Regions from separate parts of the Rahnella perminowiae genome, predicted to be linked through region 2. Evidence: predicted binding sites of a transcription regulator. Region 2 holds the regulator's gene; each other region holds the start of a gene.

Region 1 (10,247 bases), on a different contig from region 2:
CGTGGCGCCGCAGAGGAGCTGCGCTGCATTGAGGTTTGTTTTGCCACACTGTCGCCAAAACCGCCACGGGTGATGGTGTTGGTCACGGCAGGTTTCGGCGCCATCGCTGTTCTCGGAACGTTCATGGTACGACCGCCCGCTGTTGCGGGGCCGTAGTTTTTACCGGTCGCATCCACGAACTTACCGTTAGCCGGGCTGGCCGGGTTTTTTGAGCTGAACAATGGCTGTTGCGCGTAACCGCCACCGCTCATCATCCGGCCCATCATGTAACCTGCCATCAGCGGCATCCACATGCTGCCGCCGCTGCTCTGGTTTTCGGCCGTGGCGACGCCTGACTGTGCCGGAGCCTGAGTACACTGGCCTTCGCCAAATTCAGCGATACAGTCTTCTCGGCTGGCATATTTAGGTGCGGTTTTTGCCGCTTCCTTTTTCGCTGCATCATACGCTGCAACACATTGCGCACTGCCGGAAGGGTTGGCTTTCGAGCAGTCATCCGCATTCTGATACAGCGAAACGGTTTCGTCGGTTTTCTCGCAGCCGGCAAGCATAAAGACTGCGCTTATCGCCAGGGCGACAGGAGTAATTCTAGAGCTACGCCATGATTTACGGAAGGTAGCCAGGTTAACGTGTTGTGTCCGTTTCATCGTTCTTATCCCATGTTTAGGGCTTTTTTGCCCTTTCCCAGTAGGGTCTAAGAATAGGGGAAAGCGGGTGATTGTTAAAGCAGCGACAGGCAATTGTTACGAGACTTTACAGAGCGGCGTGACGCAGGCAAAAAAAAGCAGCCTTTTCAGGCTGCCTTGATGGAAATGCGGGGGACTTTTCAGAATCAATTCTGGAAAGGATTGCCACTTTTCTTCGGTGTTGCGGTTGCTGTTGTTGCGCTGGCTTTCTGAGCACGAGGCGCAGCTGCCGGGGTGCTTTTGCCGTAACCGTCTGCCGCAGCATCCTGATCAGGTGTTTCTGGTGCCACCTGATCCGGTGCGGTTGGGATGGGTTTACCCAGGGCACCGTTGAGTGCCAGCAGATCGCTTTCGTTCAGTGTACCCAGTGCTGATTTGATGTTCAGCTGATTAATCAGGTACGTATAACGCGCACTGGAAAGTTGCTGTTTGGCGTTATACAGCGTGGTGGTGGCATCCAGAACATCCACAATAGTACGGGTACCGACCTGATAACCGGCTTCCATCGCATCTAAAGAACTCTGAGCAGAAACAACGGCTTGTTTATACGCGTTGATGCTACTGATCGAGGCAGAGATGTTATTGAAAGAAGAACGAACGGTCTGCACGACGCTGCGGTGCGCGCTTTCAAGCTGCTCGCTGGCCCCGACAAAACTGTACTGTGCCTGTTTCACCTGAGAGGTGACTGAACCGCCACTGTACAATGGCAGGGAGAAGCTCAGCCCAATCTTGTTCTGACCAGCATCGGCGTCCTGATAACTGGAAGAACCACCCGTTTTGTCGCCGTGATATTTGGTATTGCTGATACCGGTTGAGGCAGTCAGATCAACCGTAGGCATATGGCCGGTTTCCGCATAACGAATTTGCTCACGTGCCAGATCCTGTGACAGACGGGCAGACAGCAAGCTCAGGTTACGGCTTTCTGCTTCTTTCAACAGCGTGGCGACCGGTTGCGGGCGCGTGGTGTTGAAGTTATCAACATTCAGCGAAGACAGTTGCGGGTAATACATACCGGTAACCTGACGCAGGGACTCCAGCGCATTATCCAGGTTATTACGCGCAGTCACTTCGTTAGCCAGTACGGTGTCGTATTGTGAACGGGCGTTCTGCACGTCGGTAATCGCAACCAGCCCCACGTTAAAGCGCTGAGTGGTTTGATCTAACTGACGGTAAATAGCCTGTTTCTGTGCTTCGGTATACGAGAGTGAATCGATTGCACTCAATACGTTGAAATAAGCCGTTGCAGTATTGAGGATCAAAGATTGTTGATCCGTCTGGTAAGACACATCCTGAATACCGGCAGTTTTTTCCTGCAGTGTCAGGGCGCGCCATTTTGACATATCAAAGATGGTCTGCGTTAATTGCAGGCTGGCACTGCCAACGTCGCTGTTAACGCCATTCGCATCACGGTACCCATTGGTGTAATTGTAATCCGCACCCAATCCGAGTTGCGGTAATAAAGGACTGCGGCTTTCGTTAATTTTTTCGAATGCAGCATCCCGGTCAGCAGCAGATTTGCGCAGGTCCGGGTTACTTGTCCTGGCTTGCTGATAGACCTGCATCAGGTTTTCGGCCTGGCTTATCGTACTGAAGCCGCCCAGGCTGAGTCCGATGAGAAGGGGGAGCAGTTTCTTCATTTGCATTCCTTGTTGTGCAGCAATGTTGTTATGTATGGTGGCGCAGTCAAATTAACCCATAGACGCGGATTCTAGCAGAGTCAGGCTAGCGGGGCGGTTGGCTTAACGTGCCTTCCCGAGTGAATGAGCCTAAATCTATCACAAACAACCTTGATTATTATTAACGCATTTTCATCAAACTGACCTCAAAGGGCAATAAATTACCTCTGTGAGGGATAAGGAAACATTCCATGTCTTCATTTAAACGGTCACCGGTTACTTTCGGCAAAGATGATGTAGAAATTATTGCACGCGAGACACGATATAAAGGTTTTTTTTCTATTATTGCATATCGGTTTCGCCATCGGCTGTTTAATGGAGAAATGAGCGCAGAAGTCGTCCGTGAAGTTTTTGAGCGCGGCCACGCTGCGGTACTCTTACCTTATGATGCGAAAAGGGATGAAGTGGTGCTGATAGAACAGATCCGCATCCCTGCTTTGGATTCCAGTGATACTCCTTGGCTTCTGGAGATGGTCGCCGGTATCATTGAAGAGGGCGAGACAGTGGAAGATGTTGCCCGCCGCGAAGCACTCGAGGAAGCGAACATTGTGGTGAAACGCTGCAAACCGGCTGTGAATTACCTGGCAAGTCCGGGCGGAACCAGCGAGCGTCTTTCCATTATGGTCGGTGAAGTTGATGCCACGACGGCAGAAGGAATTCACGGTCTGGAAGCAGAAAATGAAGACATCCGGGTACATGTGGTCAGCCGTGAGCAGGCTTACCGGTGGGTGGAAGAAGGAGCGATAGACAATGCGGCGTCAGTGATTGCCCTGCAATGGCTGCAGCTGCACCATGAATCCCTGAAAAAAGAGTGGGCTAACTAATGATTAAGCGCTATACCCCTGACTTCCCTGAAATGATGAGATTGTGTGAAACAAATTTTGCACAATTGCGCCGTTTGATGCCACGCACCGATGAACCTGGTGAAACGGTGACATATCAGGTGAGTAGCGCAACGTATTGCCTGACGATCCTCGAATCAACACGTTATACATCCCTGATAGAAATCAAACAGACTGCGCCGGCCGTGAGTTACTGGAGCCTGCCTTCGCTCACCGTTCGCCTGTATCATGATGCGATGGTGGCCGAAGTGTGTGCGAGTCAGCAGATCTTTCGCTTCAAAGCACGTTATGATTATCCGAATAAAAAGTTGCATCAGCGTGATGAAAAGCATCAAATTAACCAGTTCCTTGCGGATTGGCTGCGTTATTGCCTTGCGCACGGAGCGATGGCAATTCCGGTTTGTTAGACAGACTTCAACAACAAAGGAAACGATTTGGAAAGCCTGTTTACACTGCCTTTGGTGAATGGGGCCAAAGTCAGGATTCTACAGATTACTGATACCCATCTTTTTGCCGGTGAAGATGAAACGTTGTTAGGCGTGAATACGTTTAACAGCTATCGCGCAGTGCTGGACGCCATCAAAGCGCAGCAGCGTGAAGTCGATATTATCGCGGCAACAGGGGACCTGGCACAGGATCAGTCGGTGGAAGCCTACCATCAGTTTGCCCGCGGTATCGGCGAGCTGACCGCGCCCTGCGTCTGGCTGCCGGGCAATCATGATTTCCAGCCTGCGATGGTCAATGCCTTGCAGGATGCGGGGATCAACCCTTCGAAACACGTTCTGCTTGGTGAACATTGGCAAATTATCCTGCTGGATACACAGGTATTCGGTGTGCCGCACGGCGAGCTGAGCGAATATCAGCTGGAATGGATGGAACGCTGTCTGAACGCGTACCCTGATCGTTTTACTTTGTTGATGTTACACCATCATCCGCTGCCTTCAGGCTGCACCTGGCTTGATCAGCACAGCCTGCGCAATGCGCATATGCTGGCGAATACCCTGGTGAATTACCCGAAAGTGAATACGCTGTTGTGCGGACATATTCATCAGGAGCTTGATCTTGACTGGTACGGACGCCGTCTTTATGCGACGCCGTCAACCTGCGTACAGTTTAAACCGCATTGCACCAATTTCACGATTGATACGGTTGCACCGGGCTGGCGTTACCTTGATTTATATCCGGACGGCCGTGTAGAGACTGAAGTCTTCCGTCTGGAAACCAGCGAGTTTCATCCTGACACGGAGTCGGACGGCTACGAATGAACACCTTACTTTACCTGCACGGATTCAACAGTTCTCCGCACTCAGCGAAAGCCACGTCATTAAAAAACTGGCTGGCGGTTAATCATCCCCATATCGATATGATTATCCCGCAATTACCGCCTTATCCGGCTGACGCCGCGGAAGAACTTGAGAGTCTGGTCATTAGCAATGCGGGTAAAAAACTGGGTATTGTTGGCTCCTCGCTGGGGGGGTATTACGCCACGTGGCTGTCGCAATGTTTTGCCGTGCCGGCCGTGGTGGTGAACCCGGCGGTGAAGCCGTATGAGCTGCTGATCGACTTCCTCGGACAAAACGAGAACCCCTACACCGGCCAGCAATATGTGTTAGAGTCACGCCACGTTTATGATCTGAAAGTCATGCAGGTCGAACCGCTGGAGTCACCGGATTTACTCTGGTTGCTGCAGCAAACGGGCGATGAAATTCTCGATTACCGTCAGGCTGTGGCGTACTACACCACCTGTCGCCAGACGGTCGAACCCGGGGGGAATCACGCATTTGTCGGCTTTGAACGTTATTTTTCGCCGATTGTAGATTTCCTGGAACTGGCCGCAGACTAACATCGTCAGGGTGACTTTTACCCCGGATTTATAGCCTCTGCTTGCTGCCAGTGCTTCCACCCGCCCACATACTGTATCGTTAGCCCACAAACCTATGAGCCACGAATAATCAACGATGAGCCAATCAACTTATAACGCGGATTCCATAGAGGTCCTCAGCGGACTCGAACCGGTGCGCCGCCGTCCGGGCATGTACACCGATACGACCCGGCCAAATCATCTCGGTCAGGAAGTGATTGATAACAGCGTGGATGAAGCATTAGCAGGCCACGCCAAACGCATTGAAGTCATCCTTCACGAAGATCAGTCTCTCGAAGTCATTGATGACGGTCGCGGCATGCCGGTGGATATCCACGCCGAAGAAGGTGTTCCGGCGGTCGAACTGATCTTCTGCCGTCTGCACGCGGGCGGTAAATTCTCCAACAAAAATTACCAGTTTTCCGGCGGCCTGCATGGCGTAGGGATTTCAGTGGTTAACGCCTTATCCAAACGCGTTGAAGTGGCGGTAAAACGCGGCGGCGAAGTGTATGAAATGGCATTTGAAAATGGCGATAAAGTGCAGGACCTGCACGTTACCGGCACCTGCGGTAAGCGCAACACCGGTACCAGCGTTCATTTCTGGCCTGATGGCAGTTTCTTCGACAGTCCGCGTTTTTCGGTCAGCCGCCTCAGCCACTTGCTGAAAGCCAAAGCCGTACTGTGTCCTGGCGTAGAAATCCTGTTTAAAGACAAAGTGAATAACACCGAACAACGCTGGTGTTATGAAGACGGTCTGACCGATTACCTGATGGAAGCAGTCAATGGCCTGATTACGCTGCCAGAAAAAGCCTTTGTCGGGAATTTTGCCGGTGATACCGAAGCGGTTGACTGGGCACTGTTGTGGCTGCCGGAAGGCGGCGAATTGCTGACTGAAAGCTACGTCAACCTGATCCCGACCATGCAGGGCGGTACGCATGTTAACGGTCTGCGTCAGGGGCTGCTTGAGGCCATGCGCGAGTTCTGCGAATTTCGCAATATTCTGCCGCGCGGCGTGAAGCTGTCTGCGGAAGATATCTGGGAACGCTGTGCCTATGTGCTGTCAGTAAAAATGCAGGATCCGCAGTTCGCCGGTCAGACCAAAGAACGCCTGTCCTCGCGTCAGTGTGCGGCCTTTGTTTCCGGCGTGGTGAAAGATGCCTTCAGTCTGTGGCTGAACCAGAACGTTCAGGCCGCAGAACAACTGGCGGAACTGTGCATTTCCAGTGCCCAGCGTCGTCTGCGTGCAGCGAAAAAAGTGGTGCGTAAGAAACTGACCAGCGGCCCTGCGCTGCCGGGCAAACTGGCTGACTGTACATCACAGGATCTGAACATGACCGAACTCTTCCTGGTGGAAGGGGATTCAGCGGGCGGTTCTGCCAAACAGGCGCGCGATCGGGAATATCAGGCGATCATGCCGCTCAAAGGTAAGATCCTCAATACCTGGGAGGTCTCATCCGATGAAGTTCTGGCCTCGCAGGAAGTGCACGATATTTCTGTGGCAATCGGTATTGATCCGGACAGCGAAGATCTGAGCCAGCTGCGTTACGGCAAAATCTGTATCCTGGCGGATGCGGACTCCGACGGTCTACACATTGCCACCTTGCTGTGCGCGCTGTTTGTCCGTCACTTCCGATCCCTGGTGCGTGGCGGCCATGTTTATGTGGCAATGCCGCCGTTATACCGTATCGATCTGGGTAAAGAAGTGTTCTATGCGCTGGACGAGCAGGAAAAAGAAGGCGTGCTGGAGCAACTGAAACGTAAGAAAGGTAAGCCGAACGTACAGCGGTTTAAAGGTCTGGGTGAAATGAACCCGCTGCAACTGCGTGAAACCACGCTCGATCCGAATACCCGTCGTCTGGTGCAACTGACCATCGATGAGGAGGATATCGATCAGACGCTGCGCATGATGGATATGCTGCTGGCGAAGAAACGGTCTGAAGATCGCCGTAACTGGTTACAGGAAAAAGGCGATACCGCCGAACTGGACGTTTAAGCTTCATCGTAAGAAGTCTCTGTAAGCCCGGAGAGGAATGATTCATCTTCCTGCCGGGCGTTTTACCATGTGGTTTTGATTGTTGAGGGCTGAATAGTCCCGTAAGTGAAGCTCAGGAGGAGCAATGCCATTACCTAAAACCGGCGATCTTATTTACGGTCTGCATACAGATTTTGGAAGAAAGCGTTATATGTACTCTGTTAAGGGATTTCAAAACGGGGTAATCACCGCAGATGTTTTTAAAGTCCTCAGGCATGACCAGCCTTGCCGACTTGCGGAACAGGCCTCGCTTGAGCATTTCATTTCATCACACATAAAGTATTGCTCAGCATTAAACGGTGAGCGAAATAATGAAAATTTACGCAGGAAATGCAAGGCCATCGTAGAATGGGCCGTGTCGAAAGGGCGAAATATTCATTTCGTGCTGGATGAATTGGATATTACTGCTGTCGCGAATAAATCATACCGTGGTATTAATCCGGATGAAAATAAACCTGAAAAAAACCGTTCAATTACGGGATCTGAATTACGGCATATTTACCGGAACTGGCAAAAATTTAAAAATAACGTTTATTTCTGGTTTGAGCAGACGCCTGTTTCTCCCCCTTGGGAGCAGGACATTGTCATGGACACCCTGATAAAGAAAAACAGACGGCTACAATTGAGCACTGTCGTGCATCGTAAAGAAGTGTGGGCCGCTTATAATGCAACGGTGGGGCTTAGCCGAAATCGCTAGGTTACGTCGCGCTATAACGTGTCTTATAACGATGCGATGAAAATTGCCGGGCTACATTCCGGCGATTTTCATCAGGCAGTAAACTCAGGCTTTCTCAATAATATGGATCACCACATCCAGAACGTCTGCTTTAATATTTTCGCGGTGCTTATCCATATGATCAGCCTGCTGATGCGCTTCGAGATGCGCCAGACTTTCCCAGTCTTCCAGCATGAAAATGGAGTCAGGTACTGTTTTACGCCAGGGGATCTGGCCGTTGAAATCAACATAAGGTTCATAACGGTGACAGCCCTTCTCTGCCAGAACGCTCGGCAGCAGGGCGGTGATTTTTTCCATGACCGAATCGCGACGGCCTGGTTTGACTTTGATTTCAGCAATAACAGTGATCATAAAAACCTCTTTCCCGGGTGACCCTCAACCTTAAGCCTGGCCGAAAACATTTTCAAGATGGGCACGGTAGCGCGCAAAATCACCTTCTACATCAGGCTGTTTGATCACATCGTTACACATAAAAGTCGGTAATGTATCAAGGCCGATGAACTGGTTGGCTTTGTGCTGTGCCATGTACACGCCGTCAACGCCGACGCCATGGAAAAATTGTTCTTTATCTTCGAACGCCTCTAAAGGTGCGTTCCAGGTTACGGACAACATATAACATTTACCGTGCAGCAGACCGCCTGAACCGTATTTTTTCGAGGCATCGGAGCGTGTACGGCCATCGCTGGCGTACAGTTTGCCATGGCCTTCGGTGAACACTTCATCGATGTATTTTTTCAGCGTCCATGGCATGCCCATCCACCAGCCCGGTTGCTGATAAATGATGGCGTCAGCCCACAGATAGCTTTCGATTTCAGTCTGCACGTCATAACCGTCTTCCAGCACGGTCACACGCACTTCATGACCTTTATCGCGCAGAAAAGAGGTCGCGACATCGGTCAGGCTATTGTTCAACGCGCCTTTGGAATGGGCAAAGGTCTTACCGGCATTGATAATCAGGATATTGCTCATGTTTTTCCTTATCGGGAATTCTTCAATTCTGGTGGTCAGACTGTTATCACGTAGTGTACTCAACTCTGCATGACAGAAAAATGTGAGATTACACACAATACTATTGACTCAAATGCAATAATCGAAGGGACAACGCGGTAATTTAACCATTTTGTGAGGAAATAATTGTTTAAAAATAAGGCAGAAACACAGCAACTGTGACAGTCATACGGCAGATGATGTACTATCGCGGACATCATTGCCTCGCGGCAGCGGACATCACGCGCCTGCGGATGCAAGCTTCCTTAATTTCCAAAACGATAACGCCACGGGTCTGAGGATTAAACATCAATGAGCGAAATGACTCATGACGGAACAGAGCGTTTAGCCCTGCATACGTTTACTGAGAACGCCTATCTCAACTATTCCATGTACGTCATCATGGACCGCGCGCTGCCGTTTATCGGTGACGGGCTCAAGCCGGTGCAGCGCCGTATCATTTACGCGATGTCAGAGCTGGGCCTGAGTAATAACGCCAAATTCAAAAAATCCGCGCGTACCGTTGGTGACGTGCTGGGTAAATATCATCCGCATGGTGACAGTGCCTGCTACGAAGCCATGGTACTGATGGCGCAGCCGTTTTCTTACCGCTATCCGCTGGTTGACGGCCAGGGGAACTGGGGGGCGCCGGATGATCCGAAGTCCTTCGCCGCGATGCGTTATACCGAATCGCGTCTGTCCAAATATGCCGAAGTGTTGCTGCGTGAATTAGGTCAGGGCACAGTCGATTATGTGCCGAACTTTGACGGCACGATGCAGGAGCCGAAAATGCTGCCTGCGCGTCTGCCGAATATTCTGCTTAACGGAACCACCGGCATTGCAGTCGGGATGGCGACCGATATTCCGCCGCACAATATTCGCGAAGTGGCCGCTGCTGCGGTGGCATTGCTTGAGAAACCGAACAGCCCGCTCGAAGACCTGCTGGAATTCGTGCAGGGGCCTGATTTCCCGACAGAAGCAGAGATCATCACGCCGCGTCATGAAATCCGCAAAATGTACGAATCGGGTAAAGGCTCGGTGCGTATGCGTGCGGTCTGGCACAAAGAAGATGGCAGTGCCGTGATCACTGCGTTACCGCATCAGGTTTCCGGCGCGAAAGTGCTGGAGCAAATCGCCAGCCAGATGCGTGCTAAAAAGCTGCCAATGGTTGAAGATCTGCGTGATGAATCCGATCACGAAAACCCGACCCGTCTGGTGGTCGTGCCGCGCTCCAACCGTATCGATCTGGATCAGGTGATGAATCACCTGTTTGCGACCACCGATCTGGAACGCAGCTACCGCATTAACATGAACATGATCGGTCTTGATCACCGTCCGCAGGTCAAAGGACTGGTTGAGATCCTGAAAGAATGGCTGGATTATCGCCGCGATACCGTTCGTCGTCGTCTGAATTTCCGTCTCGATAAAGT
Region 2 (10,247 bases):
GAAGAAATTCAGTTTGCCCGTGAGGTACCGTGCTATTGCGGGAAATCAGGCTGCGTCGAAACCTTTGTTTCCGGCACCGGTTTTGCAGAAGACTACTTCCGTTTGTCCGGTCAGCGGCTGAAAGGCGCAGAGATTATTGCGCGGGTGGAACAGGGGGATGAAACCGCAGAACTGGCGCTCGGACGCTATGAACGCCGTCTGGCTAAGGCGCTGGCGAACGTAGTAAATATCCTCGATCCGGACGTGATTGTCTTCGGGGGAGGCATGAGTAATGTGGATCGTTTGTATCAGACGGTGCCGCTGTTGATTAAACAATGGGTGTTTGGCGGAGAATGTGAAACGCCGATCCTCAAAGCCGTTCATGGTGATTCGAGCGGTGTGCGCGGTGCGGCCTGGCTATGGCCGCAATCGCGCTTTGCGTTGTAAGCATCAGAAATAATCATGAGTAAGTCACAGGAAAAAAAATCGCGCCCCTGTGACTTACCGCCGTTGCCCTTCAGAGCGCCATTTCGCGCTTAAAGACTTCCAGAGTATGTGCCTTGACGCGGATAAATTCCGGATGGCTCATGATTTCCGATCCACGCGGGCGCGGCAGGTCGAACGGTACGATTTCCGCAATCTGCGTCGGTCGCCGCGTCAGCAGTAAAATCTCATCCGCCAGGAACACCGCATCTTCCAGATCATGTGACACAATCAGCATCGTGACGCCAGTCGCCAGTTGCACTTCCTGCAATTTATCGCGGATAAACAGCGTCATCTCGAAATCCAGCGCCGAGAAAGGTTCGTCGAGGAACATCACTTCCGGACGCGTCGCCAGCGCCCGCATGATACATACCGTTTGCTGCTGGCCGCCGGAAAGCTCATACGGATAGCGTTTCAGGTCAAAGCGGATATCAAACATCTGCGTCAGCTCCTCAACCCGTGCATTCACATCGGCTTTGCTCATGCCATGGCGGACCAGTGGATAGGCGATGTTGGCGCGCGCGCTCATCCACGGAAACAGCGCATCGCGGTAGTTCTGAAATACGTAGCCGATGGTGGTTTGTGCCAGCGTTTTGCCGTCAAATAAAATATCGCCCTTATCGACCGGGATCAGCCCGGCGATCATATTCATTAAGGTCGATTTTCCACAGCCATTCGGGCCGAAGATCGACACAATTTTGCTGCGCGGCAGATCCAGATTGAGATCGGTGTAAAGCGGTTGCCCGGCAAAGGCTTTGTTCAGCCCGCGGATTGTCACATGCGTGTCGGGGCGCGTGGCGTATTGAGGCAGCTTCGGGCCTTGGTAGTCAGGGTTCAGCGAGAGAGGTTGCGTCATGCTTTGCTACTCCAGTGCACAGTTTTTTTCTCGATCAGTAAAAAAGCCAGATTCAGCAGATAGCCCAGCGCACCAGTGATCAGGATCGAGGCGTACATATCTTTGATATTGAAAACCTGCTGGGCATCAATGATCCGATGGCCGAGGCCGGTTTCTGAACCGATAAACATTTCGGCGACAATCACGATCACCAGCGCAATCGACACGCCGGTGCGCAGTCCGACAAAGGTTTGTGCCAGGCTTTCCATCAGCATGATGTCTTTGAAAATATGCCAGCGGGAAATACCCATCACTTTGGCGGCCATCAGGCGGGTTTTTTTGGCATTCATCACGCCGTATGCACTGTTGAACAGGATGACCAGCACGGCAGCAAAGGCGGCGATGGCGATTTTGTTGGCATCCGTAATGCCGAAAATCAACATAAACAGCGGGATAAGCGCTGAGGATGGCGTTGAACGGAAGAAGTCGATCAGAAATTCCAGGCTGCGGTAAACTTTTTCATTGCTGCCCAGCATGACCCCCAGCGGCACACCAATGACCGCGGCAAAGGCAAAGGAAACCAGCGTCCGGTAGAGTGTGGCGCCGATATCGGTGCGCATGGACGCATCGGAAAATGACCGGAACATATAGCCAAGTGTCTCGACGGGTGAGGGCAGAAGCACCGGATTGAGCCATTTCGCACTGACGGCCAGTTGCCAGAATAAAAACAGCAGTACCGGGCCGACCAGCGGCAGTAATCTTGAAGACCAGCGTGAAGTCATTCTGTTTCCCCTCATCCCTGATAAATCAGTGAAGCGACATCCACCGGCTTGCTGAAGATTTTCCTTTCTGTAAAGACGTCATAAAATTTCTGGAACCATTGCAGGTTGTCGCCTTTTAAACCGGAATACATCACAAAGCCCGGCAGCGGCACTTCCTTCACCAGCGCCGGTTCAATGCTGGTGTAACCGGCGACATTTTCGCGCGCTTTGTCAGGGTGAGCCGCAATGAATTCCACCGCTTTCTGATAAGCGGCAATAAACTTTTTGGTTTCTTCAGGCTTGCTGGCAATAAAGCTGGCGTTGAGTGCTGCGGCACCGCCAAACCACGGTGCGTCGGCGTTGCCGAGCACATATTTAGAAATCACGCCGGTTTCCAGGGTGCGGGAAAGATTTTTCATCCGCCCCACGGTGCCGGTCGGTTCGAGCGTGTATACACCGTCAATTTGTCCTGCGGCCAGGGCAGGTGCGTGTTGCCCCACCGGCAGTTCGATCACCGACGGGTTAGTGAAGCCATTTTTCTCCAGAATAATTTTCGCCATAGTGACGTTCTGGATCCCCGGGCCGCAGGCAATTTTCTTGCCTTTCAGATCACTGATAGCCTTGGCCGGGCTGTTCAGTGGTACCAGAAACTCATCTAACACCAGCGTGTGGTTTGACGGATTAGAACAGATAATTTTAAACAGACCCGGTGAGGTAATGGCCCCCAGTCCCAGCGCGCCGGTTGCGGTACCATTTGCGCAGCCGTGGATCCTGCCGGTGATCATCCCTTCAACAATTTGTTGTGCGCTGGCGAATTTCACCCCTTTCACATTCAGCCCGGCCTCTTTAAAAAAGCCCTGTTCAAGTGCCACGTACAAGGGTAAACCGCCGACAATCGGCCAGTAGCCAATACGGATTTCATCGTCGCCGGCTGCAAAAACCGACGTCGGGATCATGCCACCCAGGGTTGAAACGCCACCGGTAATGGCAAGCCATTGCATCAGCTGGCGGCGTTTTTTATCGACCGGACGGCATTCTGGTTTGATGTTTTTCATGGGCGGTTCCCTTAGCGGTTATGGATACATTGCAACTTGTACTGCAACTTGTATACATAACGTTAAGCACAGGGCATGCCAGTTTGTTAACGGGCGGGAAGCGGCGTAAATTCAGCAGGTTGACAAAGGGATACGCACTGCGCTGGTGCGATTTTTGGGCGCCTGCTCACAATCAGGATCCACGGCAGGGCATATCGCTAGCAATATTTTTAGCGACATGCCCCGCAAAAGATCGCGGTCAGACTTTAAATTCACTGCTTAAACGGCTGATACCCAGACCATTCACTTTGGTGACTTTGATTTGTACCGGAATGCGATCTTTCATTGCTTCGACATGGCTGATCACGCCGATGGTTTTACCCGAGGCGTTAAGGCTGTCGAGGGCATCCAGTGCCGTATCCAGCGTGTCGGCGTCAAGCGTGCCGAAACCTTCATCAAGGAACAGAGAGTCGATGCGGGTTTTGTCGCTGACCAGATCAGACAATGCCAGCGCCAGCGCCAGGCTGACCAGGAAGCTTTCGCCGCCGGATAATGTGCGGGTGTCACGTAGCGCATCGGCCTGCCAGGTATCGACCACCTGCAACTCCAGCGCATCGCTGGTTTTGCGCTGTAACAGATAGCGCCCGTGCAGTTTTTCCAGCTGGCGGTTCGCCAGATAAACCAGATGATCGAGGGTCAGTCCCTGCGCGAATTTACGGAATTTCGCCCCGTCACTGGACCCAATCATCTGATTGAGATAACCCCAGTCATCACAGGTCAGCTGTGCCTGCGCTATCTGAGCAATCAGCGCCTGTTGTCCGCTGTGGCGCTGCTTGTCGCTTTCCAGTTGGTTCTTCACTTCGCCCAGACGTTGTTGTAACGCTTTCAGTTGTTGAGCCAGTTCCGTCTGCTGCACGGTCAGGGCATTAAGATCACCGTCAGATTCACTCAGATGAGCAGGGCGGACAAGACGATGCTTTTCCAGCATATCTCTGGCGTCAGTCAGTAATGCCTGTGCCTGTGCCAGTTGTTGTTGCAGATGTTCTTTGCGTTGCTGCAGCTGTTGGCGCAGCACGTCGTCAAGCAGCGCTCCTTTCACCGCGGCTTCATCGGCAAACCCGCTGGTGCTCAGCGCCTGTTGCCACACCTGTTCCGTTTGTGTCAGTTGTGCGCTGGTCTGTAATTGTTGCTTCTGCGCACTGGCCAGCTGACCGGCAAGCTGGTCGCGTTGTTCCTGCGCCTTATGCAGCGCGGTCTGGGCATCACTGAACGCTTTTTCTGCCGCCTGCTGTTGCTGATGTAAGTGTTCGCGAACCTGAGCCACCTGGCGCTCGCCGAACAGTTCGAGGCGCCGGGCATGAAGCTCAGAAAGCGCTTTTTCACCTTCGGCCTGTTGTTTTTGCAACCGGACAAGGTCTTGCTGAGATTTCGCCTCTATTTCTACCAGCCGCGTAATGCGTTCGGTCAGCAATGCACTTTGCTGTTGTACTTTTTGTTGGAGATTCAGGGCGTCAGTCAGGGCATCTTTCGCCTGTTGAAGTGCCCGTGCCAGCTGTTCGTGCTGGCCGGTCAGCGCCTGAGACTGCTGCTCTTCTTCGTCGCGGGCGGTCAGCCATTGCGAGATGTCAGTGGTGTCATGCAGGGTAAACGTCAGATTCAGCGGCATGCTGAGCTGTTGCCAGTTTGCCGTCTGCGCATTCAGTTGCTGCTGATCCTGCTCCATCTGGATCTGCAGACGTCTTTGCTGTTCTTTCAGGCTTTTGATCTTCGCCGCCAGTTCGATACCGCTGGCTTTTACCGCATCGAATTCAAGCTGCATTTTCTCGACGCGCTGTGCGGTTTCAGAAGGTTTGATCTCCTGATAGTGTTCAACCGCCGGATGCGAGGTCGAGCCGCACAACGGGCAGGCTTTACCGCTTTGCAAATTCGCGCGTTCAGCTTCGAGGCTGACGATCAGCATTTCCTGTTTATGCAGCGTTTTTACGTCGTTGAGATGTTCAAGTTGTGTCTGACATTGCAGGCGGATCTTATCCAGGCGCTGCTCTTCCTCAGCCAGTTGTACCTGATACTGCGCAAAATCTTGGTTTTGTTGCTGCACGCGCTGGTTAAGCTGCGGGAAAAGTTGCGCGAGCGAAAAAAGCTGTTGTCGCACCGGCCGGAGTTGCATCAGTTCTGTTTGCCGTTTCTGTAAGGCTGCCAGCGGATGCTGTTTTTCCAGAGCTGCCTGACGCTGCTGTGCGGCGTTAAGGGCTTCGGTCAGTGCGGTCTGCCGGGTTTGATGCTGGCGGTTTTCTTCATCCAGTTTTTGTCGTTCTGCCGTTATTTGCCGCAGTGTTGTGTTCTGGTCAGCGGCCTGTTTCTGCGATTCACTGACCGCCCGCTGTGTTTCTGCCAGTGATTTGTGCCACTGAGCGATTTCACCGTCCAGCGGCAGGATTTTTTCTTCGATCAGCGTTTGCATCCGGCGCTGTTCTTCGGCCTGCTTCTGACGTGCAGTTTGCGCCTGTTCTGCTGCCTGGTTCAGCGGCGCCATCTGCGCGATCTGCTGTTCCTGTTGCTGTATCAGTTGCGTCAGATGCTGCTGAAGGCGTTGTGACTCTTCCTGACAACGCTGACGGTCATTGAGTAACGGACGCAGTTTTTCCGCCGGTTCACTGCGTGCCAGCTGTTGTAACTGCGGCGCGGCGGCCAGATTTTCCTGCTCAGCGGCAGCCAGCTGCAACTGAGATTGCTGAAGTTTTTGCTGCACCTGTTGCCATTGTTGCAGCCAGTTCAGATCCCGCTGGCGTTGCTGCGCCTGTTGGCTGAGGCTGTTTTCCTGTGCGTTCAGTTCAGCATGCTGTGCCTCCAGCGTCTGGCGTTGTTCTTCGCTGAGCAGTTCGATGCCGGACATGCGCTGATGCAGACCGTCGAGTACGATGCGCGCTTCTTTATGTTGCTCAAAGACGCGCTGAGACAGCCGTCCGTAAATTTCGGTGCCGGTCAGTTCTTCCAGCAATTCGGCGCGGTCGTTGGCATCAGCATTCAGAAACGCGGCGAACTGCCCCTGAGACAGCATCATGGATTTGGTGAAACGGCCGAAATCCAGCCCGGTCAGTGTGGCGATGGCGTCGAGTTTGTCGCGCACTTTATCGGCCAGAATTTTGCCGCCGGCCAGTAACGCCAGCTCGACTTTCGGTGCCTGCAAGTTGCCATCCGGCGAATTTTTAGCTCGACGCTGGCTCCAGAATGCGCGGTAAGCTACGCCTTTAACTTCAAACTCCACCTCAGCCAGCGATTCGGCGGTGTGGCGGGTCATCAGTTCGTTCTGGCTTGGTGTGATGTTCAGACGTGGCGTCTGATGATAAAGCGCCAGACAAATGGCATCAAGCAGGGTGGTTTTCCCTGCCCCGGTCGGGCCGGTGATCGCGAATAATCCGTTGCTGGCGAACGGCTCGGCAGTGAAATCAATTTTCCATTCGCCTTCCAGCGAGTTCAGGTTTTTTAAACGCAGGCTGAGAATTTTCATTGTGCGCTGTCCTCTGCATTCTGAGCGTGCGTGACCTGCTCAACAACCTGAGCAAAAAGAGTGCGCATCCGCGCCTGACGGGGGGCATCAGGGTCTGGCTCCAGCGCCAGCCGCCGTTCAAAGACGTCGCTGACGCTCAGTTCACTGAGGGTCTCTTTTTCCTGCTGCTCAATGCTGCTGATGCGCTGTTCTTTGCTGCGGCGCAACAGGACAACTTCCACCGGCAAATCCGCAGTCAGCGCCTGAATACGCCGCTGAATATCGCTGAGATAATCCTGCGTGGCGACTTCGATATCAAGCCAGACGGGTTTTTGTGCATCACCGCCTTCGAACTGCGCCAGTTGCTTTTCAATTTCCGCCAGCGAGCCTTTGAGTATCTGCATGGGCTGGAAAACAGGAATTTCCAGCGTGTCGATGGCACTGAGCGTTGCCCCGTCGAAATCGAGCAGATACACACTTTTGGCTTTGCTCAGTTCGTCAAAGCTCAGGGCAATTGGCGAACCGCTGTAACGGATGTGGTGAGTTTTTGCGACGCACTGTGCGCGGTGAATATGGCCAAGCGCCACATAATCAACCGGCGGGAACGCCTGCGCGGGGAAGGCGTCAAGTGTGCCTATATAGATGTCACGCACGGAATCAGAAGTACTGACGCCAACGGTGGTCAGATGGCCGGTTGCAATAACGGGCAGCGGTATGCCGAGTTCATCACGCCTGGCCTGCGCGGCCTGCCAGAGCGCGTCATAATGTGCGGCGATGGCTTCCTGCAATGCCAGTTGTTTGTCGCTGCCGGACTGACCGGCCTGACTGGCCAGCAGATCACGCGGGCGTAAAAACGGGATGGCACACAGTACCGCGCCCGGTTTTCCGTCACGCTGACTGAGCACCAAAATCTGTTCAGACAGATTTTCGCCGACAGTGGCAATCACCCGCGTATTCAGGCAGGAAAGTAGCTCGCGTGATTCATTAAGTGTTGCGACGGAATCGTGGTTGCCAGCCAGTACCACCAGCTGACAGCCGGTTTGTTGTAATTCCACCACGAAGCGGTTATACAATTCGCGGGCATAACTGGGCGGTGATCCGGTATCGAAAATATCACCCGCGACAATCACGGCGTCGACCTGATGTTGCTGCACCTGACCGGTCAGCCAGCGCAGAAATGCCTGATGTTCGGCTGCACGGCTTTTGGTGAAAAAGTACTGGCCAAGATGCCAGTCTGACGTGTGGATCAGGCGCATGAGACTCCTGTATGAACCCTGGATGACGACAATGGGGCAAAGTATAAACGTCGGCGGGGGGAGATGTCCCCGATAAATCAGTCCAATTTCAGCGAGATGGCCGCTAATTATCTGTCATATTTGACTGTAATGAACCATTCTTTTCATTCATAAATCTGTCACAAAACTGACGCATAATGGCGCCCGCAATCAAATAAAAGATCGCTAACCTATTGGCAGGACCTACGATGGCTAGACGTATATTGGTGGTTGAAGACGAAGCTCCAATCCGTGAAATGGTGTGTTTTGTACTGGAACAAAATGGCTATCAGGCCGTAGAAGCTGAGGATTTTGATTCAGCGATTGGGCAGCTTGTTGAACCTTACCCTGAACTTATCCTGCTCGACTGGATGTTACCTGGCGGTTCCGGTATTCAGTTTATTAAGCATCTTAAACGTGAGGCGCTGACCCGCGAAATTCCGGTAATGATGTTGACCGCACGCGGTGAAGAAGAAGATCGGGTGCGTGGCCTCGAAGTCGGTGCCGATGATTACATCACCAAACCGTTTTCCCCGAAAGAGCTGGTTGCCCGCATTAAAGCGGTGATGCGTCGCATCTCGCCAATGGCGGTGGAAGAAGTGATCGACATGCAGGGTTTAAGCCTGGATCCCTCGTCTCACCGGGTGATGGCCAACGAACAGGCGCTTGATATGGGGCCGACAGAATTTAAGTTATTACACTTCTTTATGACGCATTCTGAACGTGTTTATAGCCGGGAACAGTTGCTCAATAACGTCTGGGGCACTAACGTTTATGTGGAAGATCGCACCGTAGACGTGCATATTCGTCGTTTGCGTAAGGCGTTGGAAACCAGCGGACATGACAGAATGATCCAGACTGTTCGTGGTACCGGATACCGTTTTTCAACGCGTTATTGAGTCCTCACAGCGGAGAATCTGTGTGCTAGAACGTTTGTCATGGAAACGATTGGCCGGCGAATTTTTTCTCTTTTGTCTGCCAGCGTTAATTCTCGGTATTTTCGTCGGTCATTTCGGCTGGCTCCTGTTTGTGTCGCTGGTTGCGGCACTGGGCTGGAATTATTACAACCAGCTCAAACTCTCTCACTGGCTGTGGCTTGACCGCAGTATTACGCCGCCGAACGGCCGCTGGAGCTGGGAGCCGCTGTTCTACGGGCTTAACCAGATGCAGATGCGCAACCGGCGTCGGCGTCGTGAATTAGGTCAGTTGATCAAACGTTTTCGCAGCGGTGCTGAATCGCTGCCAGATGCCGTGGTGCTGACCACGGAAGAAGGCAATATTTTCTGGTGTAACGGGCTGGCGCAGGATCTGCTCGGTTTCCGCTGGCCGGAAGATAACGGGCAACATATCTTCAACCTGCTGCGTTATCCGGAATTCCGGCTGTGGATCCAGACCCGCGATTTCAGCCGGGCGCTGAATCTGCAACTCAATAATGAGCATTACGTCGAGTTTCGCGTTATGCCTTATTCAGAAGGGCAACTGCTGATGGTGGCACGCGATGTCACACAGATGCGCCAGCTCGAAGGTGCACGGCGTAACTTCTTTGCTAACGTCAGTCATGAGCTGAGAACCCCGCTGACCGTATTGCAGGGATATCTGGAAATGATGGAAGACGCCAAACTGGAAGAACCTTTCCGCACCAAAGCACTGGATACCATGCAGGAACAGACGCGGCGAATGGACGGGCTGGTGAAGCAGTTGCTGACGCTGTCGAAAATCGAAGCTTCAGCGAATATTGATTTGCATGAGAAAGTCGATATTCCGGTGATGCTCGGTATGCTCGAACGTGAGGTGCAAACGTTAAGCAACGGCCGGCATGAGGTGGTGTTTCGCATTAATGACAAACTGAACGTCTTTGGTAATGAAGATCAGTTGCGCAGTGCGGTATCGAATCTGGTGTATAACGCCGTCAACCACACGCCTGCCGGGACGCGGATTGAAGTCAGCTGGCAGCAAACGCCGCATGGTGCGCAATTCCAGATCAGTGATAACGGGCCGGGCATTGCGCCGCAGCACCTCCCGCGCCTGACCGAACGTTTTTACCGGGTCGATAAGGCCCGCTCGCGGCAGACCGGCGGCAGCGGACTCGGGCTGGCGATCGTCAAACATGCGCTCAGCCATCACCACACCAAACTTGAAGTCATGAGTGAAGTGGGGGTCGGTACGCGCTTTATGTTTACGCTGGCACCGAAGTTGATTGTTCCTCCGGAACAGGCCAGCCAAAGCGATGTAAAGGGATAAAAATCAAGCCACAGCAATAAGCTGTGGCTTCTTTTAGCAAATGATCTGTAACCCTTTTTCTTCGATTAATAGCAGTAAAAGCAGGGCGGCACCCGTTGGTTTCGTTTCGTTGCGTTCCCATTTTTGAATACTGTTAGCCGACATATTGATGAG
Region 3 (10,247 bases), on a different contig from region 2:
GGCCGCCATCACCTGATTCCATTGGGTCGAGCCGTCGCCGGAAGAAATCATGCTTTTAATTCCCGCCACCGCCGTGCCCATCGAGGCATCATTGGTGATCAGGATCGGCCACAAATACTGGTTCCAGCCATAGATGAAGGTGATGACGAACAGCGCTGCAAGGTTGGTTTTTGACAGCGGCAAAACGATGTCCCAGAAGAAGCGCATCGCGCCAGCACCGTCGATACGCGCCGCTTCCAGCAGCTCATCCGGCAAGGTCATAAAGAACTGACGGAACAGGAAGGTCGCGGTCGCAGACGCCATCATCGGCAACGTCAGTCCGGTGTAGCTGTCGAGCATATGCAGATTGGCGATCACCTGCACGGTCGGGAAAATACGCACTTCCACCGGCAACATCAGCGTCATAAAAATCAGCCAGAAGAACAGATTACGCAGCGGAAAACGAAAATAGACAATCGCGTAGGCCGACAACATGGATACCGAAATCTTACCGATGGTGATCACCATCGCCATGATGAAGCTGTTGAACAGCATCCGCCCGAATGCCGGACTGCTGTTGCCCGCGCCCTGCGTCCAGATGATGCTGATGTTTTCCCATAAATGCGTGCCTGGGATCAGCGTCATCGGCACGTCAAAAATTTGTTTGTTATCCAGAGATGCCGCCACAAACGCGACATACAGCGGAAAGAGGATCACCAGCACGCCGAGCAGCAGCATGATGTGGCTGAAAATATCCAGCCCTCTGCGGTTTTCAATCATTGGTAACGCACCTTACGCTCGACAAAGCGGAACTGAATGAACGTCAGGCCGCAAACCAGCAACATCAGAATCACGGACTGCGCGGCAGAACTGGACAAGTCCAGACCGGAGAAACCTTCGCGATACACTTTGTAAATCAGGGTAGTTGTCGCCTGTACCGGGCCACCGGCCGTCGCGGCATCAATCACCGGGAAGGTATCAAAGAAGGCGTAGACCAGATTGACCACCAGCAGGAAGAAACTGACCGGCGAAATCAGCGGCAACACCAGATGGAAGAACCGGCGAACCGGACCCGCACCATCGATAGCCGCCGCCTCCACCAGAGATTTGGGGATCGACTGCAATGCCGCCAGGAAGAACAGGAAGTTGTAACTGATTTGCTTCCAGACCGATGCCAGCACCACCAGAAACATCGCCTGACCGCTGTTTTGCGCGTGGTTCCAGTTATAGCCCATCGAGCCTAAGAAATGGGTGATCAGACCGAGGCCGGGGCTGAACAGGAACATCCACAATACGGCTGCCACGGCAGGCGCAACGGCGTATGGCAGGATCATCAGCGTCTGATAAATCCGGCTGCCGCGTACAACGTGATCGACCAGCGCCGCGAAAAACAGCGAAACGGCCAGCCCGATAAACGCCACCATAAAGCTGAATTTCAACGTGGTATAAAACGAATCGAGATAGTACGGGTCCTGAAACAGCTGTATGAAGTTAGTCAGACCGGCAAACGTACTGGATAAGCCGAACGGATCCAGCGTCTGAACCGAATACCACAGCGCCTGACCTGCAGGCCACAGGAAAAATATCGCGGTGATCAGCAGCTGTGGCAATACCAGCGCGTAGGGCAGCCAGCTGCAACCAAAACCGGGACGGTGTGAACTCATGATGGTGTACTCGTTGATGCGATGGCGGGTTTAGCTCCTCCCCCTGCGAAGGGGAGGTTGGGAGGGGGTTTTGCAAACGACTGAGTTGTCTTTAATACCCCACCCCAACCCTCCCCTTCACTGGGGAGGGAGCAAAACTGGATTACTTAGTAGAAGCTTCGAAGCGACGGAGTAACAAATTCCCGCGCTGTACCGCAGTATCTAATGCTTCTTTGGCAGTTTTCTTACCACTCCATACGCTTTCCAGTTCTTCATCCACGATGGTGCGGATCTGAGGCATGTTGCCCAGACGCAGACCCTTGGTGAACGGCAATGGCGGCTTGTTCAGCATCTGGCGGGTAGCAACGTCAGAACCCGGGTTCTTGTCGTAGAAGCCCTCTTTTTTGGTCAGTTCATACGCGGCGGTGGTCACCGGCAGATAACCGGTTTTCTGATGCCATTCGGCAGCAATTTCAGGTGTGGTCAGGAATTGCAGGAATTCGGCAACGCCTTTGTAGGTATTTTTGTCTTTGCCGTTCATTACCCACAGGCTTGCACCACCGATGATGGCGTTTTGTGGGGCGCCTTTGATGTCTGCGTCGTAAGGCATCATGCCTACGCCGTAGCTGAATTTAGAATACTGACGGATGTCAGCCAGGGAACCGGAAGAGGCGGTGGTCATTGCGCAATCGCCGTTATAGAACTTGGCGGTGGATTCATCCTTACGACCAAAATAGGTGAAATCACCTTTTTTGTTCATGTCTTCCAGCATCTGAATATGTTTGATTTGCTCTGGTTTGTTGAATTCCAAAACAGCATCCGTGCCATCGAAGCCATTATTTTTGGTAGCGATCGGCAGACCATGCCAGGCGCTGAAGTTCTCGATTTGGATCCAACCCTGCCAGCCACTGGCGTAGCCACATTTCATGCCAGCTTCACGTAATTTCTCGGTGTACACCGCCATATCCTGCCAGGTTTTCGGCGGCTGATCCGGATTAAGACCGGCTTTCTTAAAAGCGTCTTTGTTGTAATACAGCACCGGCGTGGAGCTGTTGAAAGGCTGAGACAGCAGGCGGCCTTTGGAATCGGAGTAATAACCCGAAACAGTCGGCACAAACTGGGAAACGTCTTCTTTAATCCCTGCATCACTGAACACTTCGTAAACCGGTTTGATGGCTTTGCTGGCCATCATGGTCGCGGTGCCCACTTCGTAAACCTGCAGAATCGCAGGCGCATTACCGGTTCGGTACGCTGCAATCCCAGCCGCCAGGCTTTCGTCGTATTTGCCTTTATAGACAGGCACAATTTTGACATCAGGGTGCGTCTGGTTAAAACGGTCAGCCAGCGAGTTCACTTCTTTGCCTAACTCGCCATCCATAGAGTGCCAGAAAGGAATTTCTGTCACAGCAAAAGCATTGGCGCTGAAAGCCAGCGCCAGCGCGGTGCCAATGACCGTTTTTTTGAGGTTGATGAACATGCCTGTCTCCTGAATTCTGCTGGTGTAGAACAAGTGCAGAGAAATAATGGATATTAAGAAACGTTTTTATTCGGGAGCTAACATGACATGGAAAAATGACAGAAAAACATAAAATCAATGACAGTAATATGACAGCGATGTTAAATAAAGCTTTGTAGGGCATTGCTTAATTCATAATGAATTCGACTTGAACAGCCACTAAAATTATCATGCACTCAGAAAAATCTACTACCCACCTCATTTACAACCCCTTAAATAACATACAAATACTAGGTGTAATTAAGAGAAATGGAAGGTAAGAACATATGCCAGATAAAATATGGACGATAGAGGAATTTAAAAAGCAATCCAATCTGGGATTGTTTCACAGAAGGGCCAATGTTTATCTGGCTCATATTGATACGCTCTTACAACATTACAAAATCATTACGTTAGAAACGCCCGATTTAGAAGCCAATCTGCTGCTAATGATTTGTGATGCCTGTCAGAAATATTATCACCGTAAGCCTGCAAACCATCGCGCTGCGGCGGTCATGATACTTCATGATCAGGCCCTTAAACGCGCTAAGGCCCTCACTCTTCAACTCGTGACCGGCGATAGCTCAGGCCACGGACTTCGGGGTTGGGCAAAAGTCAGGGCGGCAGTAAAACCTTTTGTGGTGGGAGTAACGGGCAAAACACATCACCGTTTACATCAAGATTACTGGCAGGAAGCATTAATACCCGGCCATTTTCCTTTAGCAAGGGCCATTGCTTATAGTAAAGACCCGTTATAAATCTGGAAGACGTCCTCAAGCCCATTGAGTTTTTTGGACTGGCTGCGTGAATTTTATATTCCGGATATGTTTGATAATAAAAAGGGAGAAGAATTACTACGCAGACTGCAAATGGGCGTCACTTATTTAGACAGCGCACAGCGTGAAGATAAAAAAATTTATATCAACAATGGCATCATTTATAATTCACGCGGTGAACGGTTTCACACGGGTAATATGAGCACCAATATTGCTGGCGAGGGATGGGCCATATTTGTGATGGCGCCCAATAATAGCCTTTACGCTAACGATCATAGGGTGGATATTTTCCACCACTCGAGCTTCCTGAGCGGTGCGCCGGTACAGGCTGCCGGTGAAATAGCGGTAAATAATGGAATTTTGGTCGGGATTACGTGTAAAAGCGGCCATTACCGCCCGAATGCGGCCAGTTTTGTGCGCATTTTATTCTGGCTAAAGCAGCATGGCGCCCTGCTCCAGGGTGTTGCTGCCTGTCCGGTCATTAGCAATCATATTCAGGAATTTTTTGACGCGGAAGAAGTGCTGTTAAATGGCGGGAAAAAGGGAACGAAAAATATAAAACCGTGTAAAGTTTATCCATCCGACATGTAATGCCTGCCGGCAGGTACCGGGCACAAAAAGGTACCTGCTGACAGACAAGCGAAGGAAAATTACAATGCGCGTTTGAGGCGGGCAACCGCCTCATGCATTTGCTCTTCAGTCGCGGTAGCGAACGACAAACGGAACGTCGAGTGATCCGGGTTATCGGCATAGAAGAATTCGCCCGGTACAAATACCACACCCTGCGCCAGCGTCTTTTTCATCCAGTCAGCACAATTACGCGGTTCGCGGAAGCGTGCCCACAGGAACATGCCGCCTTTCGGATATTCAAACGTCAGCACGTCTCCCAGTTCGCGTTCCAGCAGTTCGGCCATAACCTGACATTTCTTTTTATAGGCCGTACGGATGGTTTCGATCTGCTTCGGCAGACGGCCCAGGCCGAGATAATATTCGGCAATTGTCTGCGACAGCGCGCTGGCATGCAGATCCGCCGCCTGCTTGATGATGGCAACTTTGTGCAGTAGCCAGTCGGGCATAATGACCCAGCCCAGACGCAGGCCCGGTGCCAGAATTTTAGAAAATGTCGAAGTGTAGATGATGTTATCCGCGTTACCGTACAGCGCCTTCGACAGCTCGAAAAGCGTCGGCTGGCGTTCTTCAGTGAAACGCAGTTCGCCGTAAGGGTCATCTTCCACAATCAGAAATTCGTGCTGTGCCGCCAGTTTTACCAGCTGTTCGCGACGGGCACGACTCAGGGTCACGCCGCTCGGGTTACCGAATGTCGGGACAAGATATACACCTTTGATTTTCTGCGTCTTCAGCAGTTGTGCCAGCTCATCAACAATCATGCCATCGCCGTCAGAACCGACGGATAACAGTCTGGCCTCCGCCAGTTCCAGCGTCTGTAAGGCTGCCAGATAGGTCGGGCGCTCGACCACGAAAACGTCATCCGGGTTTACCACGGCGCGCATCACCAGATCCAGCGCCTGCTGGGAGCCGGCAGTGACCACAATATCATCCGGACTGGCCACCACACCGCGTTCCTGACAAAGCTCAGCAATACGCTCACGCAGCGTATAACTGCCTTCAGTCAGCCCATACTGAAAAGCATGCTCCGGCTGTTCAGTGATGGCCAGTTGCGTCGCCTCACGCAGACCGTCGAAATCAAAAAGCGCCGAAGAAGGAATACCACCCGCCAGCGAAATAACGCCTTCCATCTTGCTGTGTTTCAGCAATTCCCGGATGGCCGAACTTTTAAGCCTGACCATACGGGCGGCGAGTAAACCTTCTGTGTTCATGACATATTCCTGATGGTATGCAAAGTTATACGAATGTAAGAGATGTTAATTTATAGACAAAATAAAAACCGCAAAGCGCTTGCCGTGCGGTTTGTCAGGTTTAACACCGTTTTTTAAAATCCGAAGCCAGTTTATGCACCGAGATAAGCCGCACGCACTGCTTCGTTCGCCAGCAATGCCGCACCGGTGTCTTCCAGCACCACATGACCGTTTTCCAGCACATAGCCGCGATCGGCCAGTTTCAGCGCCTGATTGGCGTTTTGCTCAACCAGGAAGATGGTCATGCCTTCTTCGCGCAACTGCTGGATAGTGTCGAAAATCTGCTGGATGATGATAGGTGCCAGCCCCAGCGACGGTTCATCGAGCAACAGCAAGCGTGGCTGACTCATCAGCGCACGGCCAATCGCCAGCATCTGTTGCTCACCGCCGGACATGGTGCCTGAACGCTGCACACGACGCTCTTTCAGGCGCGGGAACAACGTAAACACACGCTCCAGCCGCTCCTGATACTGATCGCGTGTGGCAAAGAAACCGCCCATCGCCAGGTTTTCTTCCACCGTCATACGGGAGAATACGCGGCGACCTTCCGGCACAATCGCGATATCGCCGCGCATGATTTTGGCGGTCTGCCACTGCGTGATGTCTTTCCCTTCGAAAATAATCGAGCCGTTCGTCGCACGCGGTTCGCCACATAAACTGCCGAGCAGCGTGGTTTTACCGGCACCGTTTGCGCCGATCAGCGTGACGATTTCCCCTTTATTAATGTTCAGGCTGACTTCATGCAGCGCCTGAATTTTGCCGTAATGGGCGGATACCTGATTAAATGACAACATCTTGTTCTGTCCCTTAGACTTCGCCCATTAACCTTCGCCTAAATAGGCGCGGATCACGTCAGGATTATTACGAATTTCAGCCGGTGTGCCTTGCGCCAGCGGCGTTCCCTGATTCACCACGTAGATGCGGTCAGAAATGCCCATGACCAGTTTCATGTCGTGCTCAATCAGCAGCACCGACACGTTGTGCTGGTTACGCAGTTCAGCAATCAGCTGGTTCAGCTCTTCAGTTTCACGCGGGTTCAGGCCGGCAGCCGGTTCGTCGAGCATCAGGATTTCCGGATGCGTTACCATGCAGCGGACAATTTCCAGCCTGCGTTGCTGGCCGTAAGCCAGATTACCCGCCTGGCGGTTTGCCAGTTCGAGCAATCCGACGCGCTCCAGCCAGTCAGCAGCACGATCCAGAGCATCGGCTTCAGCACGGCGAAAACCCGGCGTTTTGAACAGGCCAGCCAGTACACCGCTTTTCAGGTGCTGATGCTGGGCGACCAGCAGGTTTTCGATCACGGTCATTTCACGGAACAGGCGTACGTGCTGGAAAGTTCGCACCACGCCCATGCGGGCAATTTTCTGCCCCGGCAATCCTTCAAGATGTTGATCACGTAACTTAATGGTGCCGCCGCTTGGTTTATAGAAACCGGTCAGGCAGTTAAATACCGTGGTTTTACCGGCACCGTTGGGGCCGATCAGGGAAACAATTTCACCCTGATTAAGGTTCAGCGCCACGTTGTTGACCGCCAGCAGGCCGCCAAAACGCATCATCAGCCCTTCAACCGCTAACAGAGGTTGCGTACTCATGCCTTTTCCCCCTGATCCGCGATTTGTTGCTTAGACAGTTTCAGTTTCAGTTGCGGTCGCTTCATCGGCAGCAAGCCCTGCGGACGCCAGATCATCATCAGCACCATCAACGCACCGAGCAGTAACATGCTGTATTCATTGAGATCACGCATCAGCTCACGGGATACCACCAGCAGAATCGCCGCCAGGATAACCGCAAACTGCGAGCCCATCCCGCCGAGCACCACGATAGCCAGCACGAACGCAGATTCCGCAAAAGTGAAGGATTCCGGGCTGACAAAGCCCTGACGTGCCGCAAACAGCGTACCGGCAAAACCGGCAAACGCAGCGCTGATGGTGAATGCGGTCAGTTTGATGCGGGTCGGGTTCAGGCCCAGTGAGCGGCAGGCAATTTCATCTTCACGCAGTGCTTCCCATGCACGACCCAGCGGCATACGCAGCAAACGGTTGATAATGAACAAGGTTGCGATCACCAGCAGCAGCGCCACCATGTACAGGAAGATGATGCGATCACTCGGGTCATACGTGACATGAAAGAAGTTGCTGAAGGTATCCCAGCCGCCGTCGCGCGGCGTCCGGCTGAACTCCAGCCCGAACAGCGTCGGTTTCGGGATCTGGCTGATGCCGTTCGGCCCGCCGGTCAGTTCGGTATTATTGAGCAGCAGGATACGGACAATTTCGCCGAAACCCAACGTGACGATCGCCAGATAGTCACCGCGCAGCCGCAAAACCGGGAATCCGAGCAGGAAACCGAATGCCGCAGACACCAGACCGGCCAGCGGTAAGGCTTCCCAGAAACCGATGCCATAATAATGGTTGAGCAATGCGTACGTGTAAGCACCAATGGCGTAAAAGCCGCCGTAGCCCAGCACCAGCAGACCGGACAGCCCGACCACAACATTGAGACCGAGGCCCAGCATAATGTAGATCAGGGTCAGCGTGGCGATATCCACGGTGCCGCGCGAGACGATAAACGGCCAGGCGATAGCGGCGATAATCAGCACCAGCGCCAGCAGTTTTTGTTTTGGCGTTGAGCCATCAAAGCTTGGCAAAACCCAGCCAGGACCCGAGACTTTTTTCAGGCTGCTACTGACCATCGGGCGGAACAACTGGAACACGAAGACGATCACACAACCGATCGCAATCCACGTCCAGCGCACTTCACCGGCCCCGTTGACCACCAGTTTTGTGCCGTCGAGACTCAGCTGCAATCCCATAATGAACGCCGCCAGCACCAGCAGGACGAATGCCGAGACCAGCGCATTTAACAGATTCAGGCGCTTCATACTTTCTCAACCTCCGGGCGACCAAGAATACCGGTCGGCAGCACCAGCAACACCACGATCAGCAGTGCGAAGGAGACCACGTCTTTGTATTCAGTGCTCAGATACGCCGAGGTCAGCGCTTCGGCCACGCCTAAAATCAGGCCGCCGATCATCGCGCCCGGAATACTGCCGATCCCTCCCAGCACCGCTGCGGTGAAGGCTTTCATCCCGGCCATAAAGCCAATATACGGATTAATGACACCGTAAAACTGACCGAGCAGAACGCCCGCCACGGCCGCCATTAATGCACCAATGACGAAGGTCAGCGAAATTACGCGGTCCGTGCTGATGCCCAGCAGGCTGGCCATTTTGAGATCTTCTGCGCAGGCACGGCAGGCGCGGCCCATGCGTGAATAACGGATGAACAACGTCAACGCCAGCATCGCAACAAACGTGACGACCCAGATAATCAGCTGCATGGTGCTGATGGTCGCCGCAAAGCCGTTGGTCTCTCCCAGTTTCCACTGGCCGGTAACCAGACTCGGTAAGGCAAGATCGCGTGAGCCCTGGGTCAGGCTGACGTAGTTTTGCAGAAAAATAGACATCCCGATGGCAGAAATCAGTGCAATCAGACGCTTGGAGTTACGCACCGGCTTATATGCCACGCGTTCAATACTCCAGCCATACGCACTGGAAATTACAATCGCCGCGATGAAACCGGCACCGATCAGCAACCAGCTGGCATCGATACCCATCATCATCAGGGCGGCGATAACGATAAAGGAGACATAACTGCCGATCATATACACCTCGCCGTGGGCGAAGTTAATCATGCCGATAATGCCGTAAACCATGGTGTAACCAATGGCAATCAGCGCATAAGTGCTGCCCAACGTGACACCGTTGAACATCTGCTGAATGAAATAGAGGAACTGCTCTGACATACCCTATCCTTATTAATCAAGGGTTTGATAACTTGTGCTGAGACTGCAACCCGGCGCCTCTTATAACAATAGACGCCGGGCAGAGTAATGCGCTGTTCTGAAACATAATGCCCAAAATCATTCGTGTTGCATCAAGGCGGCAACTGAATGAATCCCCGGGAGCTTACACAGGTAAGTGACCGGGGTGAATGAAGGCGGCCAACGCAGAGGCGGCGCGAAGGATGCCGGGCATTTATTTGATTGGGGTAGACGTGCCGTCTTTATGCCACTCGAAGATACCGAATTCGAATCCTTTCAGGTCACCTTTATCATCCCAGCTCAGCGGGCCCATTACGGTATCCACTGACGCTGATTTCAGATTTTTGGCGATATCAGCCGGTTCCATGCTGCCACTACGTTCCATACCGGTCGTCAGCGCCTGCAATGCGGCGTAAGTCGTCCAGACGAACGGACCGGTTGGATCCAGTTTCTTGGCTTTCAGCGCATCAACGATTGGCTGGTTGGCTGGAACCTGGTCATAGCGTTTTGGCAATGTCACCAGCATGCCTTCAGAGGCATCACCCGCGATGTTAGACAATGAAGAGTTGCCCACGCCTTCCGGGCCCATAAATTTCGCTGCCAGACCGGCTTGTTTTGACTGACGCAGGATCTGACCCATTTCCGGGTAATAACCGCC

The links. Region 2 encodes PhoB, which activates phosphate uptake and scavenging genes when phosphate is short. Its sites were predicted from a motif close to CTGTCATAAAACTGNCNNAT; they were not measured.
Region 1: the regulator PhoB is predicted to act here: its motif matches at 2,489-2,508, upstream of nudF (ADP-ribose diphosphatase).
Region 3: the regulator PhoB is predicted to act here: its motif matches at 3,215-3,234, upstream of ugpB (sn-glycerol-3-phosphate ABC transporter substrate-binding protein UgpB).

The regions. Positions count from the first base shown of each region.
Region 1 is NZ_JAFMOT010000183.1:82,337-92,583, forward strand. Features, by position in the region: gene J1781_RS17660 (DUF1190 family protein) at 1-644, opposite strand, end outside; gene tolC (outer membrane channel protein TolC) at 830-2,326, opposite strand; gene nudF (ADP-ribose diphosphatase) at 2,551-3,183, shown strand; gene J1781_RS17675 (DUF1249 family protein) at 3,183-3,608, shown strand; gene cpdA (3',5'-cyclic-AMP phosphodiesterase) at 3,636-4,466, shown strand; gene yqiA (esterase YqiA) at 4,463-5,044, shown strand; gene parE (DNA topoisomerase IV subunit B) at 5,160-7,055, shown strand; gene J1781_RS17695 (hypothetical protein) at 7,180-7,791, shown strand; gene J1781_RS17700 (putative quinol monooxygenase) at 7,876-8,181, opposite strand; gene J1781_RS17705 (NAD(P)H-dependent oxidoreductase) at 8,212-8,799, opposite strand; gene parC (DNA topoisomerase IV subunit A) at 9,130-10,247, shown strand, end outside.
Region 2 is NZ_JAFMOT010000179.1:53,943-64,189, forward strand. Features, by position in the region: gene mak (fructokinase) at 1-426, shown strand, start outside; gene J1781_RS14700 (ABC transporter ATP-binding protein) at 497-1,318, opposite strand; gene J1781_RS14705 (ABC transporter permease) at 1,315-2,079, opposite strand; gene J1781_RS14710 (ABC transporter substrate-binding protein) at 2,091-3,113, opposite strand; gene sbcC (exonuclease subunit SbcC) at 3,352-6,600, opposite strand; gene sbcD (exonuclease subunit SbcD) at 6,597-7,835, opposite strand; gene phoB (phosphate response regulator transcription factor PhoB) at 8,063-8,752, shown strand; gene phoR (phosphate regulon sensor histidine kinase PhoR) at 8,775-10,094, shown strand; gene J1781_RS14735 (helix-turn-helix domain-containing protein) at 10,128-10,247, opposite strand, start outside.
Region 3 is NZ_JAFMOT010000157.1:17,508-27,754, reverse strand. Features, by position in the region: gene ugpE (sn-glycerol-3-phosphate ABC transporter permease UgpE) at 1-759, opposite strand, end outside; gene ugpA (sn-glycerol-3-phosphate ABC transporter permease UgpA) at 756-1,643, opposite strand; gene ugpB (sn-glycerol-3-phosphate ABC transporter substrate-binding protein UgpB) at 1,786-3,099, opposite strand; gene J1781_RS04575 (hypothetical protein) at 3,405-3,875, shown strand; gene J1781_RS04570 (IQM protein middle domain-containing protein) at 3,909-4,484, shown strand; gene J1781_RS04565 (aminotransferase-like domain-containing protein) at 4,544-5,731, opposite strand; gene livF (high-affinity branched-chain amino acid ABC transporter ATP-binding protein LivF) at 5,863-6,564, opposite strand; gene livG (high-affinity branched-chain amino acid ABC transporter ATP-binding protein LivG) at 6,592-7,362, opposite strand; gene J1781_RS04550 (high-affinity branched-chain amino acid ABC transporter permease LivM) at 7,359-8,648, opposite strand; gene livH (high-affinity branched-chain amino acid ABC transporter permease LivH) at 8,645-9,571, opposite strand; gene J1781_RS04540 (branched-chain amino acid ABC transporter substrate-binding protein) at 9,804-10,247, opposite strand, start outside.